One region of the Anoxybacillus kestanbolensis genome, then DNA from elsewhere that is predicted to be linked to it. Evidence: riboswitches for the same ligand, from Rfam matches in the RefSeq annotation. Region 1 holds a riboswitch; each other region holds the start of a gene.
What was found. Region 1 has a riboswitch for cobalamin ahead of BO219_RS05105 (ABC transporter substrate-binding protein). Riboswitches for the same ligand answer to the same signal wherever they lie in the genome.
Positions count from the first base shown of each region.

Region 1 (3,165 bases):
AATGGGGCGGCAACTGCAATTTCACATTAATGCGTTAAACCAAGAAAAAGAGCAATTGGCAAGCATTTTAAGCAGCATGGCGGATGGCGTCATTACGCTCAATCGAAATGGCGAAGTGCTTATTACAAACCCACCTGCCGACCGATTTTTACAAGCATGGTACTACGAACAAGGGCAGCGCGACGATTTATTACCCCTTCCTCCGCAAGTAAATGAATTGTTCAAAAAAGCGGTAACGGAAGAAAAGGAACAAGCTGCCGAAATCGCTTTACAAGGTCGCAATTGGGTCATTGTTATGACTCCGCTATACAATGGTAAAGTTATTCGTGGAGCTGTTGCGGTGCTTCGTGACATGACAGAAGAACGACGATTAGATAAGTTACGTAAGGATTTTATCGCAAACGTCTCGCATGAGTTGCGCACGCCGATTGCGATGTTGCAAGGATATAGCGAAGCGATCGTCGATGATATTGCGGCAACAGATGAAGAGAAAAAAGAACTAGCAAAAGTCATTTATGATGAATCGTTGCGCATGGGACGCCTTGTCAATGATTTGCTTGATTTAGCGCGCATGGAAGCGGGTCATTTAACGCTTCATCACGAACAAGTACCGCTCAAACCATATATAGAGCGCATTATTCATAAGTTTCAAGCGTTAGCGAAAGAAAAAGGAGTTCATTTGCTTGTTGAAATGAACGATGAGCTCATCGTTTCATTCGACCCTGATCGCATTGAACAAGTGTTGACGAACTTAATTGATAACGCTCTTCGTCATACAGATGAAGGCGGGGAAGTGCGCGTCATTGTCGATGCGGACGAAGAAGTAGTACGCATTTCTGTACAAGATTCTGGTTCAGGCATTCCAGAAGAAGATTTGCCGTTTGTGTTTGAACGTTTTTATAAAGCGGATAAAGCACGCACGCGCGGCCGATCGGGTACGGGATTAGGTCTTGCGATTGCGAAAAACATCGTCGAAGCGCATAAAGGAACAATTACTGTTCATAGCAAACTCGGAGAAGGAACGACATTTACATTTACATTGCCATTAAAATAGAAAAAATTTGTTGCTATTAACGATATTTTTCGCTATGATAGAAACGTAAAAATTGTTCGACAATTATATATGTCTGTTGCAAAAAGGTGTCGAACGGGCAACCTAGTAGACTTAATAGGGAATCTGGTGCAAGTCCAGAACTGTCCCCGCAACTGTAAATGCTGACGAAATGAAACGTGCCACTGTACAATTTGTACGGGAAGGCTTCAAAGTAGGATGACGCATAAGTCAGTAGACCTGCCTTTTTGCTTCGTCATTCGCGTCTTCGGGGAGTGAGACGACGAAACGACAAGAGGAGTAATTATCTTTTGTTGTTTCCAGCTCATTCCGTTTGGGGTGAGCTTTTTATTTTTATACATAAAAAAGGGGGAAAAATGATGAAATGGAAACATTACGTATGGCTTCTTGCGCTTTTGTTGACGCTCGGATTAGCGGCATGCAACAATAACGCAGAGCCAGCAAAAGAGACGAAGCAAGAAGCGAAAACGGAACAAGCCGCATTTCCAGTCACCATAAAAGATGCGGTTGGTGATGTCACGATTGAAAAAGAACCGAAAAAAATTGTTTCGCTTATTCCGAGTAATACAGAAATTGCGTACGCATTAGGACTTGGTGACAAAATTGTTGGTGTCAGCGACTTTGATAACTATCCAGAAGATGTGAAAAACAAAGAAAAAATTGGTGGTATGGAGTTTAATGTAGAAAAAATTATTTCGCTTCAACCAGACGTTGTGCTTGCGCATGCATCGAGTGCTCATAACTCTGAAGAAGGATTAAAGCAATTAAAAGATGCAGGCATTACAGTTGTTGTTGTACCAAACGCAACGTCGCTCAACGACGTATATGCATCGATTGAACTCATCGGAAAAGCGACAGGAAAAGTGAAAGAAGCGACAGATGTTGTACAACAAATGAAACAAAAAATTGATGCCATCGCTGAAAAGGCGAAAGAAGTGAAAGAAGAAGCGACCGTTTGGGTAGAAGTTTCTCCTGCTCCAGAAATTTATACAGCTGGAAAAGGAACTTTTATGGATGAGATGTTAACGATCATTCATGCGAAAAACGCAGCCGGCGACCAAGAAGGATGGCCGATGTTTACTGAAGAAGATGCGGTGGCGTTAAATCCAGACGTCATTATTACGACGTACGGTTACTATACACCGAACGCTGTCGAGCAAGTGCTCGCTCGCCCAGCTTGGAAAGAAGTTCCTGCGATTAAAAATAAACGCGTATACGATGTTAATTCCGATTTAGTTTCTCGTCCAGGACCACGTTTAGCTGAAGGGGTCGAAGAAATTGCCAAAGTCGTTTATCCAGACATTTTTAAATAACTATATGACTGCATCCATCATTGCGATCGTTGCACTATTATTAGGGATATCGATTGGATCACAATCGATTCCCTTTTCTTCTATATGGGACACGTTGTCGCATCATTTGTTTCATACACCGATGGACGTTCCCGCCACCATTTCGCAAATTATTATTGCGATTCGTGTGCCGAGAGTGGTGCTCGCCTTTTTGATTGGGGCGTCCTTAGCACTTGCTGGTGTAGCGTTCCAAGGGCTTTTAAAAAACGTTTTAGCTGATCCGTATACGATTGGAGTATCATCTGGCGCTGCTGTCGGAGCGGTACTCGTCTTCTTTTTTCAACTTCATTTGTCGTTTCTCGGACGCTTTACGTTACCGATCGTGAGCATTATGTGTGCGCTCGTGACATTATTGTTTGTTTTATTATTTGCTCGACTTGCAGAACGCAATATGGGAATTGAAACGATCGTTTTAATCGGCATTATCATGAATGCGTTTTTCGGCTCGGTTATTTCACTTATGGTTGCCCTTAGTGGTGAGGAATTGCGTCAAGTCATTAGCTGGCTCATGGGAAGCGTCGCGATGCGCGGTTGGTCATATGTTTCTTTATTTGTACCGTTTTTTATCATCGGTTCTCTCGGCTTATTTACACATATTCGCGAGTTAAACGCTTTTTCATTTGGCGAGCGAACAGCAGCAAACATTGGCGTACATGTGTTGCGAAAAAAGTTATGGATTTTACTTAGCGCTTCCTTGCTTACAGGCGCAGCGGTAGCTGTATCGGGCACGATCGGCTTTGT
Region 1 covers NZ_MQAD01000005.1:537,594-540,758, reverse strand. Annotated here, with positions in the region: gene BO219_RS05110 (ATP-binding protein) at 1-1,054, shown strand, start outside; cobalamin riboswitch at 1,122-1,313, shown strand; gene BO219_RS05105 (ABC transporter substrate-binding protein) at 1,429-2,385, shown strand; gene BO219_RS05100 (FecCD family ABC transporter permease) at 2,351-3,165, shown strand, end outside.

Region 2 (3,165 bases), on a different contig from region 1:
TTTAGGAACACTTTTTCTTTTATTTACGTCCATTTACGTATTTTTACTCATCGCCGTCGTGCTCGTCTTGCGATCGTATTTTCGCCGCCATCCGATTGAACAACAGTTGTCTATACACATATAGAAAGGAGCAAGATGATGACAGATGAATTAATTGCGATTTCAATTTTATGGGGATTTATTTTTATTTACGCCGTCATGGCGACGATGGACTTCGGAGCAGGTTTTTGGTCGATGGTATATATGAATCGTCCACAAACAAAAGCAACGAAAATCGCAAATCGATATTTATCGCCAACATGGGAAGTAACGAACGTCTTTATCGTCGCCATCGTCGTAGCGCTCGTTAGCTTTTTTCCTGGGGCGACGTTTATACTTGGAACGATCTTGCTTATCCCTGGTAGTATTATTTTACTTTTGCTGACCGTTCGTAGTGCATTTCTCGTTTTTTCGCACGTTGCCCCTAAATATGAAAAAGTGCTCATTTACATTTCAGGCATAAGCGGCTTGCTTATTCCAGCATTTTTAATTAGCGTCTTGCCCATTACACATGGGTCTTTCGTTGAAACAATGAATGGTGTCAGTCGTCTTCGGCTCGATCGTCTATTTACAAGCCCACATGAGTATGCGTTTATTGCCTTTGCGATTACAAGCACACTTTTTCTTTCTTCGCTTTTATTAGCGGATTACTCAAATGAAGCGAATGAAGCGGAGGCATATGCGATCTATCGTCGCGATGCGCTTATTATAGGACCATTCGCCCTTCTCTCCTCGATGTTGATTATGATTACGATGCGAAATGAAGCACGGTGGCTATACGATGGAATGATGTCTCATTGGCCATGGCTTGTCGCTTCCGTCATATTGTTCCTTTTAGCTGGCGGGGCGCTTTTTCTTCCCCCATGGAAAAAGAAACATGGACGCGGAATACCGCGTCTTGCGGTGGGTGCGATCGTTTTGCAATATTTTTGTGCGAGCTATGCATATGGGAAAGCTCATTTACCGTATATGATTTATCCGAATGTAACCATTGAGTCGGGATTTACACACCCGAATACGTTTCGTGCCTTATTTTTGACGTATATCGTTGGTTTTGCAATTTTATTTCCAGGATTCATTTATTTTTGGCGGCTGTTTATGAAAGATCGACGCTATGTAGCAAAGGATGAAAAATAATGATTGCAAATGTTGAGATTTTTCGTTATAGTTTTAAACGTAAACCTTTTTTACACAATATATTGTGATGATAAACAAGATAATAACTATATATTGAAACCGACAAGCGAAGGTGTCCAAACGGACTTAATAGGGAATCTGGTGCGAATCCAGAACTGTCCCCGCAACTGTGTGCGCAGACGAAATGGAAACAACACCACTGTATATGTCAGCTGTTTTATGGCGCATATATGGGAAGGAATCCAAAGTAGGAAGAAGCGCAAGTCAGGAGACCTGCCTTCCTTGTATCGTTTCATATTCTTCGGGGATTGAGAAGATGAAACGATGGAAAAAGGCATGCTTTTACCATCGTTTCATCCGCTCAACGAGAGCGGATTTTTTTATTTTCTAGGGGAAGGGATGTTATATGGTGTACATAAAACAACAAACAGAAGTAAATGAAGAAACGACCCGCACATTATTGTTTCATATTTTCAAAGATTTTCCACACTTATCAAGCGAGCGATACATCGAGCGTACGATACGGTCGCTGACGTATACAAAATCATACGATGACATGATGAACAAACTCATTTTAAATGCACTTGACGAAATCACCGTAGAACAACCTGATTGGACGTTTGTCGCAGCACGCCTTTATTTACAACAGCTATACAATGAGGCTGCTATAAATCGGGGTTATGATGTATCCGACACATACCGCTACTTTTATGAGTTACAAACAATGCTCGTTGATCTCGGTATTTACGATCCGTTTGTACTTGAACGATATACGAAAGAAGAACTACAAGAAGCGGGGACATGGATCGATCCGAAAAAAGACGAGCAATTTACATACATCGGATTACGCACACTCGTTGATCGTTATTTAGCGAAAGGATATGACGGAGAAATTTATGAGTTGCCACAAGAACGTTTTTTAACCATTGCTCTTACGCTGATGGTGAATGAGCCAAAAGAAAAACGAATGGAGCTTGTCAAAGAAGCGTATTGGGCGTTATCGAACCAATACATGACGGTCGCTACACCAACGTACGCCAACGCAGGTAAATCTTACGGTCAATTATCGAGTTGTTTCATTGATACAGTCGACGATAGCTTAACCGGCATTTATGAATCAAATACAGACGTCGCGCGTTTATCAAAAGGCGGTGGAGGGATTGGTGTATATTTAGGTAAAATTCGGGCACGCAACTCGGATATTAAAGGATTTAAAGGCGTATCGTCTGGTGTCATCCCATGGATGCGTCAATTAAACAATACCGCTGTATCGGTTGACCAGCTTGGTACGCGACAAGGAAGTATTGCCGTCTATTTAGACGTTTGGCATAAAGACATTTTCTCATTTTTAGACGCGAAACTAAACAACGGCGATGAACGGCAAAAATGCCATGATTTATTTTATGGCGTATGCATCCCTGATTTATTTATGGAACAAGTCGAAAAGCGTGGCGATTGGTATTTATTTGACCCACATGAAGTGAAAAAAGTGATGGGGTGGAAAGATAAAGATGGGAATCCGCTAGGTCTTGAAGATTTTTACGATGAAGAACGAGGGTGTGGTTCGTTCCGCGAAAAATACGAAGAATGTATCAATCACCCAGAGTTAAGTAAAGAACGTGTACCTGCCATTGAAATTATGAAGCGCATTTTAAAATCACAATTAGAAACGGGTACACCTTATATGTTTTATCGCGACGAAGCGAATCGAATGAATCCAAATAAACATGCGGGCATGATTTATTCTAGCAATTTATGTACGGAAATTATGCAAAATATGAGCGCGACTACCGTAACAAAAGAGTATACGCAAGATGGTGAAATTATTATTCATAAAAAGCCAGGCGACTTTGTCGTTTGTAACTTATCTAGCATTCATCTCGCTCGCGCCGTACAAGACGATGTACTCGAAAGATTAATTCCGATTCAAGTACGTATGCTCGATAACGTCATCGACTTAAACGAAAATCGCATTGAAGTGTTGCAAGC
Region 2 covers NZ_MQAD01000013.1:999-4,163, reverse strand. Annotated here, with positions in the region: gene BO219_RS08605 (cytochrome ubiquinol oxidase subunit I) at 1-124, shown strand, start outside; gene BO219_RS08600 (cytochrome d ubiquinol oxidase subunit II) at 139-1,176, shown strand; cobalamin riboswitch at 1,270-1,470, shown strand; gene BO219_RS08595 (ribonucleoside-diphosphate reductase subunit alpha) at 1,583-3,165, shown strand, end outside.
Region 2: linked by a shared signal. The riboswitch ahead of BO219_RS08595 (ribonucleoside-diphosphate reductase subunit alpha) and the one ahead of BO219_RS05105 (ABC transporter substrate-binding protein) in region 1 are both predicted to bind cobalamin.

Region 3 (3,165 bases), on a different contig from region 1:
GTGACAGTATAAAGCTAGGCGAAACGTTTAAGCAAATATAAGCACAATTCGAATCATCCATATCTTTTGCCATATGCAGACAGCCACTATTAATAAACAACCCTTCTCCTTCTCCAACAACGATATTTTCCCCATTAACTTGAAAAATGGATTGACCCTTTATAACGAGAATAAATTGTAATTCGTCATGCCAATGGAGCGGTATATATCCATGAACGTTTTGATTAATAATTGTCTCGTAACATGCAACTGGCAACGCAACCGTCCGATGTTCAGTTAATTCTTTTAAATTTCGATCAACCATAAAATCCTTTATTTGCACACTATCACCTCAATATAGTGATATTTTTTTATTCAATCTTTGTATGATTTATAATGTATTTTGTCTTATTATACAAACTATCATAGTACTATTTTTATATTCCGAGGTGAAAAATGAATCATGAATAGAAAAAAAGGATTATTTTTAGTCATCACCGGAGCATTATTTTGGGGGATTGGGGGAACTGTATCAAAAAAACTTTTTCAGTATGGCATCGATGTAGATTGGCTTGTAACGACAAGATTACTCGTAGCTGGTTTTTTACTTTTAATCGTTCAATTTGTTAGGAAAGAAGAGCGCACACAAATATTTTCCGTTTGGAAAACGAAAAAAGCAGTTATCTCATTGATTACCTTCGGATTGCTCGGTATGCTGGCTGTTCAATATACGTATATGGCTTCCATTAAACATGGTAACGCAGCTGTCGCCACATTATTGCAATATTTAGCACCTGTTATGATTATCATTTACTCCGTTTTTCACAGACAAGCTACTATAACAAAAAGAGATGTATTGGCTATTTCGCTCGCCTTAGTTGGTTGCTTTTTCTTATTAACAAACGGTTCTGTTTCCCAACTATCTGTACCACTGCTCGCAATTGTTTGGGGTTTTTTATCTGGCATCGCTTTAGCATTTTATACTCTATATGCTGTTCCTTTACTGAAACAATATCATTCACTTGTCGTTGTCGGCTGGTCCATGGTGATTGGCGGCTTAGCACTAAGCTTTGTTCATCCACCCTGGCAAATGGATTTTAAACACTTAACCATAGAAACGTACTTATACTTAATTTTCGTTATTATATTCGGTACAATGATTGCATTTTGGTTTTATATCGAAAGCTTACAAAGTCTCTCGCCTAAAGAATCAAGCCTATTAGGCAACATTGAACCACTCGCCGCTGTTTTAACAACCGTTTTTTGGTTAAAAGAACCTTTTGGTTTTTTTCAATGGATTGGCACAGCTTGCATTATTACTATGATGTTATTGATAGCATTAAATAAAAAATCCTCCATAGCTGACCATCAATATGCATACAAATCAAAAAATTCACAAACGTTAGGGTGATTACTACATTATTTTTATGTTTTATGTAAAAATACATTAATATTTCTGTTGAAAAAAACAAAAAGTTCGTTTATTCTGAATTTTATACAATAACATAATAAGTTCACGCAACAGGTGGTTCACACATGCTGTGAATCTTAAAAGGGAAGTTTGGTGAAAGTCCAACACGGTCGCGCCACTGTGATGCAGAGCTGTTTATCACAATCCACTGTTTCATTTGAAATGGGAAGGAGATAAACAGCGATGAAGCTAAGTCAGGAGACCTGCCTGTTGTATGCACTTACGACCTACGCGTCATAGGGAGGAGTGAGGACATATGATCTTGAGGCACTTCATGTATCTCAATACGAGCTAGCTATGCCCTCCTTCTGTTTGGAAGAGGGTTTTTTTGCTTGATTGGGATATAAATAACTGGAGGTGCTTAACTTGTTCATTCGTAGTTCAAATGTAGGGTATCCGCGCATTGGTGAAAAAAGAGAATGGAAAAAAACATTAGAATCTTTTTGGAATGGGCAAATAGACAAAGATCAATTCACAAAAACAATGGAAACGATTCGACTCGATTCCATTCGTAAACAACTTGAGAAAGGAATTGATCTCATTCCGATCGGAGATTTTTCTTTATACGATCACGTGCTAGATACCGCATTTATGTTTGGGTATATTCCCAAGCGATTTCAACAAATAAACGATACGCTTGAGCAATATTTTGCAATGGCACGTGGGACAAATGGGCAACATGCGCTTGAAATGACGAAATGGTTTAATACAAATTATCACTACATTGTGCCTGAAATCGGGCAAACGAAGCCGAAATTAGTGGATAATCGCCTATTGAAAGAATACAAGCTTGTAAAAGAAACATTCAATTTAGAAACAAAGCCTGTATTACTTGGACCGATTACGTTTCTTTTGCTTTCTAAGCAATACGCGCGACACGAGTGGCGCAAACATCTCGCACAATTAGTTCCTCTTTATGTGGAATTATTCAAACAACTAAGCGAAGCGGGCGTGTCATTCGTCCAAATCGATGAACCGATTCTCGTTCAAGATATAGACGATGACATAGTCGATGCATTTCGTGATGTATATGAAGTTTTTCATCGCGATGTACCAAATATAAACCTTATTTTACAAACATATTTTGATAGCGTATCGCATTATCGTGAAATCGTTGCTTTACCTGTCGCAGGCATTGGGCTTGATTTCGTGCATGACGATGGCGAGAACATGAAAAACATAAACACGTACGGATTTCCGAAAGATAAAATATTAGTTGCTGGGATTGTAGACGGTCGCAATGTATGGAAAAGCTCGCTTGCCCAAAAAGCAACGCTCCTTCATCATTTAGCAAACGTTGCCGAACAACTGATCATTCAACCGTCTTGCAGCTTACTGCATGTTCCTGTCACGACAAAACATGAACATGCATTGCCGACGGAGCTTGCTGGGGCTTTATCATTTGCCGATGAAAAATTAGATGAAATACGTATGTTGACAGAGTATATGAACGGAAACGTAACGATCGACGAGCTAATCAAATACGATGAACAAACAAACGTTTATTTTTCCAAGTTCCGTCAATCTAAACAAACAGACGATATCACAACCGTTCCATTAAACCGAACATCTTACAGCGAAAGACAAAAAGCACAACAAGCCCATTTGCAGCTTCCACTTTTGCCGACAACGACGATTGGAAGCTTCCCACAAACGAGCGACGTGCGCCAAGCTCGAATGAAGTGGAAAAAAGGCGAATGGAACGACAAGCAATA
Region 3 covers NZ_MQAD01000028.1:23,445-26,609, reverse strand. Annotated here, with positions in the region: gene BO219_RS12425 (AraC family transcriptional regulator) at 1-322, opposite strand, end outside; gene BO219_RS12420 (DMT family transporter) at 443-1,390, shown strand; cobalamin riboswitch at 1,486-1,675, shown strand; gene metE (5-methyltetrahydropteroyltriglutamate--homocysteine S-methyltransferase) at 1,817-3,165, shown strand, end outside.
Region 3: linked by a shared signal. The riboswitch ahead of metE (5-methyltetrahydropteroyltriglutamate--homocysteine S-methyltransferase) and the one ahead of BO219_RS05105 (ABC transporter substrate-binding protein) in region 1 are both predicted to bind cobalamin.

Region 4 (3,165 bases), on a different contig from region 1:
GTCGGATCAATGTAATCAGGTCCACATTTAAACCCTTGAACAACATAGCCTTTTTGTTTAAACGCACTCATTAAGCCGAGCGTTATCGTCGTTTTTCCAACACCGCTCCCAGTCCCAGCCACGACAATTCTTTTCACCGCTCTCCCTCCCATAGCGCAACGGAAATCGTCACATTCCCACTCTTTTTTTTCGTTAAAATAAGCTTTTGTTGTCCGCTATATCGCTTTGCTGCAGGTTCGCTTACACCATATGCCCCAGTATAGCGAAATACTGTTTCAGACGGTTCATCAATCGGAACGTCGTTTAATTGTTCGGGCGTATAAAAAATAAGCGGCCACCCATATTTGTTTGCGACGGCTAATAAACCTTCTTCATCTTTTTTCAAATCAATTGTACATAACGCTTTCACGCTTTTTAGCGAAAAACGAAGCTGTTGTAACGTATCGCAAATGACTTGTTCAATTTCTTGTGCGCTTGTCCCACGATTGCACCCGATGCCAATAACAATCACTTTCGGACGATACAACACTCCATGTTGTAAAATGGCTTGTTCCTCTTTCTCGAGCAGCCGATGCGTCACAACTAATGCTGCATCAGGCCTTGCTTTCAGCGCTTCCGCAATCGACCCATATGTACGAATGTTCGCTGGAAGCGGTGCATCATACGTCCACCAATGCCGCTCCCCTGATTCTTGTACAATCGCGACGTGTTGCTCGTTCACAACGGCAGCGCTCACAGGTGTTAAGTTTTCTTCGTTCTCCCACACCCATCCGAACGAGCGGCCAATGCCAAGGTAAAAATCCTTCCATAACGTGCATCGCATATACTGAAGGTGAAAGCGCAAATAAAACGTAGACAGTCAAGCATGTACAAACGATCCACCATGCGTTTCGCTTCATTTTTCTTTCCCCCTTGTCGCAACGCTATGTTCGGGCATAACAAATCCTGTATGTTCATACGTATACGTGACGTAATCGCGCAATATGTTCCCGTCACGTACATGATTGCGTACAATGTCCCTCCCTATTTGTTCATCAATCGTACGATACCAAACACCTTCTGGATAAACGATGACAACACATGCATCTTCGCAGCGACCGTTGCATCGTGTACGCGTCGTATGAACGCGCCCATGTAACTGCAACCGATCAATTTCATCGCGAATCGCTTGCGTCACCTCTTCCCCTCCTTTTCTCATGCAGCTTCCTCCGTTGCAAATAAGCATGTGATGTGTCGTTCCTTGTAAATTCCATGTTGCCATATATGTCGCCCCTTTTTTCAAAATAAAAAAGCACCCCTAGGCAGAGGTGCAGAAAAAACGAAAGATTCAAAAAATAGAGCATACGTCACTAAGCATATATAACGTCCATCGTTCCCGCACGTCTACCTATATTCCCGTAGGCAGCCGACGTATCGCAAGCAGGCAGGTCTCCTGGCTGAGGTTCATCATTTCGTTGCGCCTTCCCTAAAAATCAGTGGCATCCTGCAACAAAACTCCCCATCACAGTGGCGGGTACCGCGACGGCTTTGCACCGTTCTTCCCTTTTAAGCATACAGACGTATGCACCGTACTTGCTTATCGTATATTGTTTTTCAAAGAGCATGAATGTTAAGAATATAATACACCATTTTTTTCTTCTCGCCTAGTCCATTTACAAAAAAAGCGCCCTCTATTGAGAAGGCGCTTTGTAGTAGTCGCATGAAAATCGTTTCACGAGCGTATGTGGGATAATAATTCGTTTAATTGGCTCGTTCGGATTTTCAATTTGTTGTATTAAATTTCTTGCCGCTTCAAAGCCGAGTTGAAAAATGTTAATGTCTACCGACGTGAGCGGCGGACGAGAAATTTCCGATAAAAGTACGTTGTTAAAGCTGACGATCGATACATCTCCCGGCACGCTTAAGCCCATTTCCGCAAGCGTATTTAATACTCCAAGCGCCATTAAATCGTCGGCGACAACGAGCGCGGTTGGCGGTTCAGCAAGTGAAAGCAACTCTTTCATCGCTTCTTGTCCGCCTTCTTTTAAAAATTCCTCGTGTACAATGTAGTCTTTTCGATATGCAAGCCCTGCCGATTTGAGCGCTTTTTCATAACCGCGCAGACGATCCATCGTCACGATGAGATTGACGTTTCCACCGACAAATGCGATGCGCTCATGACCGAGTTCAATTAAATATTCCGTTGCCTCACGTGCCGCCCGTACGTTATCGTTATCAACGTGGGTAATTTCTTCCGCTTTTTTATGCGGTTTCCCAATGACAACGAACGGCACATCTTCTTTTTGTAAATACGCCATAATTTTATCGTTCGCACGCGAATAAAGCAAAATGACACCATCAACGCGCTTTCCTTGCACCATATGCACGACGCCATCATAAATTTCCGCTTCCGTTTCCCCTGTCGATAACTGTAACGCATATTGCCGATCATGCACCGCTTTACTAATGCCGCGAATGACTTCCGGGAAAAACGGATTTTGAAACGCTTTATCGGCCGAACTTGGCATGACGAGCCCGATTACTTGCGTCGATTTATTTGCTAAACTGCGCGCGATAAAATTCGGATGATAGCCAAGCTCTTTCATCGCCTCGCGCACTTTTTTCTTCGTTTTTTCACTAATGCGCGGGCTATCGGCGATGACGCGTGAAACGGTCGATGGCGCCACATTCGCGCGCTTCGCTACATCTTTAATCGTTACTGTCATAAAAAATCCCCCATCTCTTACAAAACAAACGTGTTTGTCGCCTCATCGATGATACATCGTTCTCCATTAACAACAATTGTAGACGGTACATCGCCAACAAATGCGACACGCAATTGCCAAGGTGGTTTGTACGCACCTTCTCGTTCTATCTCAAAATGAACCGCATCGTCCGAAAACGTCGCGCGAATATGCATGCGGACATATTCTCCTTTTTCGTACGCAAACGTCTCACCATCATCATCATAAATCGTATATGTCGATGTTCCTTTTTTCATTGTATACACATATAACGTCAACTGTTCATCTACAATCATCGTAGATGGCTTCGCTTCGGCGTGGGCAATCATCGCCCCTTCTTTTACGTATATTGGCAAACGATCAAGCGGTGCTTCGACAATATATCGCTGACCGCCTTCAAACACTTCTTTCGTCCAATAATCAACCCAGCGTCCTTCTGGAA
Region 4 covers NZ_MQAD01000001.1:78,685-81,849, forward strand. Annotated here, with positions in the region: gene BO219_RS00435 (cobyrinic acid a,c-diamide synthase CobB) at 1-137, opposite strand, end outside; partial or broken gene BO219_RS00440 (cobalt-precorrin 5A hydrolase) at 134-784, opposite strand; partial or broken gene BO219_RS15085 (cobalamin biosynthesis protein CbiM) at 774-899, opposite strand; gene BO219_RS00445 ((2Fe-2S) ferredoxin domain-containing protein) at 896-1,261, opposite strand; cobalamin riboswitch at 1,406-1,587, opposite strand; gene BO219_RS00450 (LacI family DNA-binding transcriptional regulator) at 1,671-2,705, opposite strand; gene BO219_RS00455 (glycoside hydrolase family 31 protein) at 2,723-3,165, opposite strand, start outside.
Region 4: linked by a shared signal. The riboswitch ahead of BO219_RS00445 ((2Fe-2S) ferredoxin domain-containing protein) and the one ahead of BO219_RS05105 (ABC transporter substrate-binding protein) in region 1 are both predicted to bind cobalamin.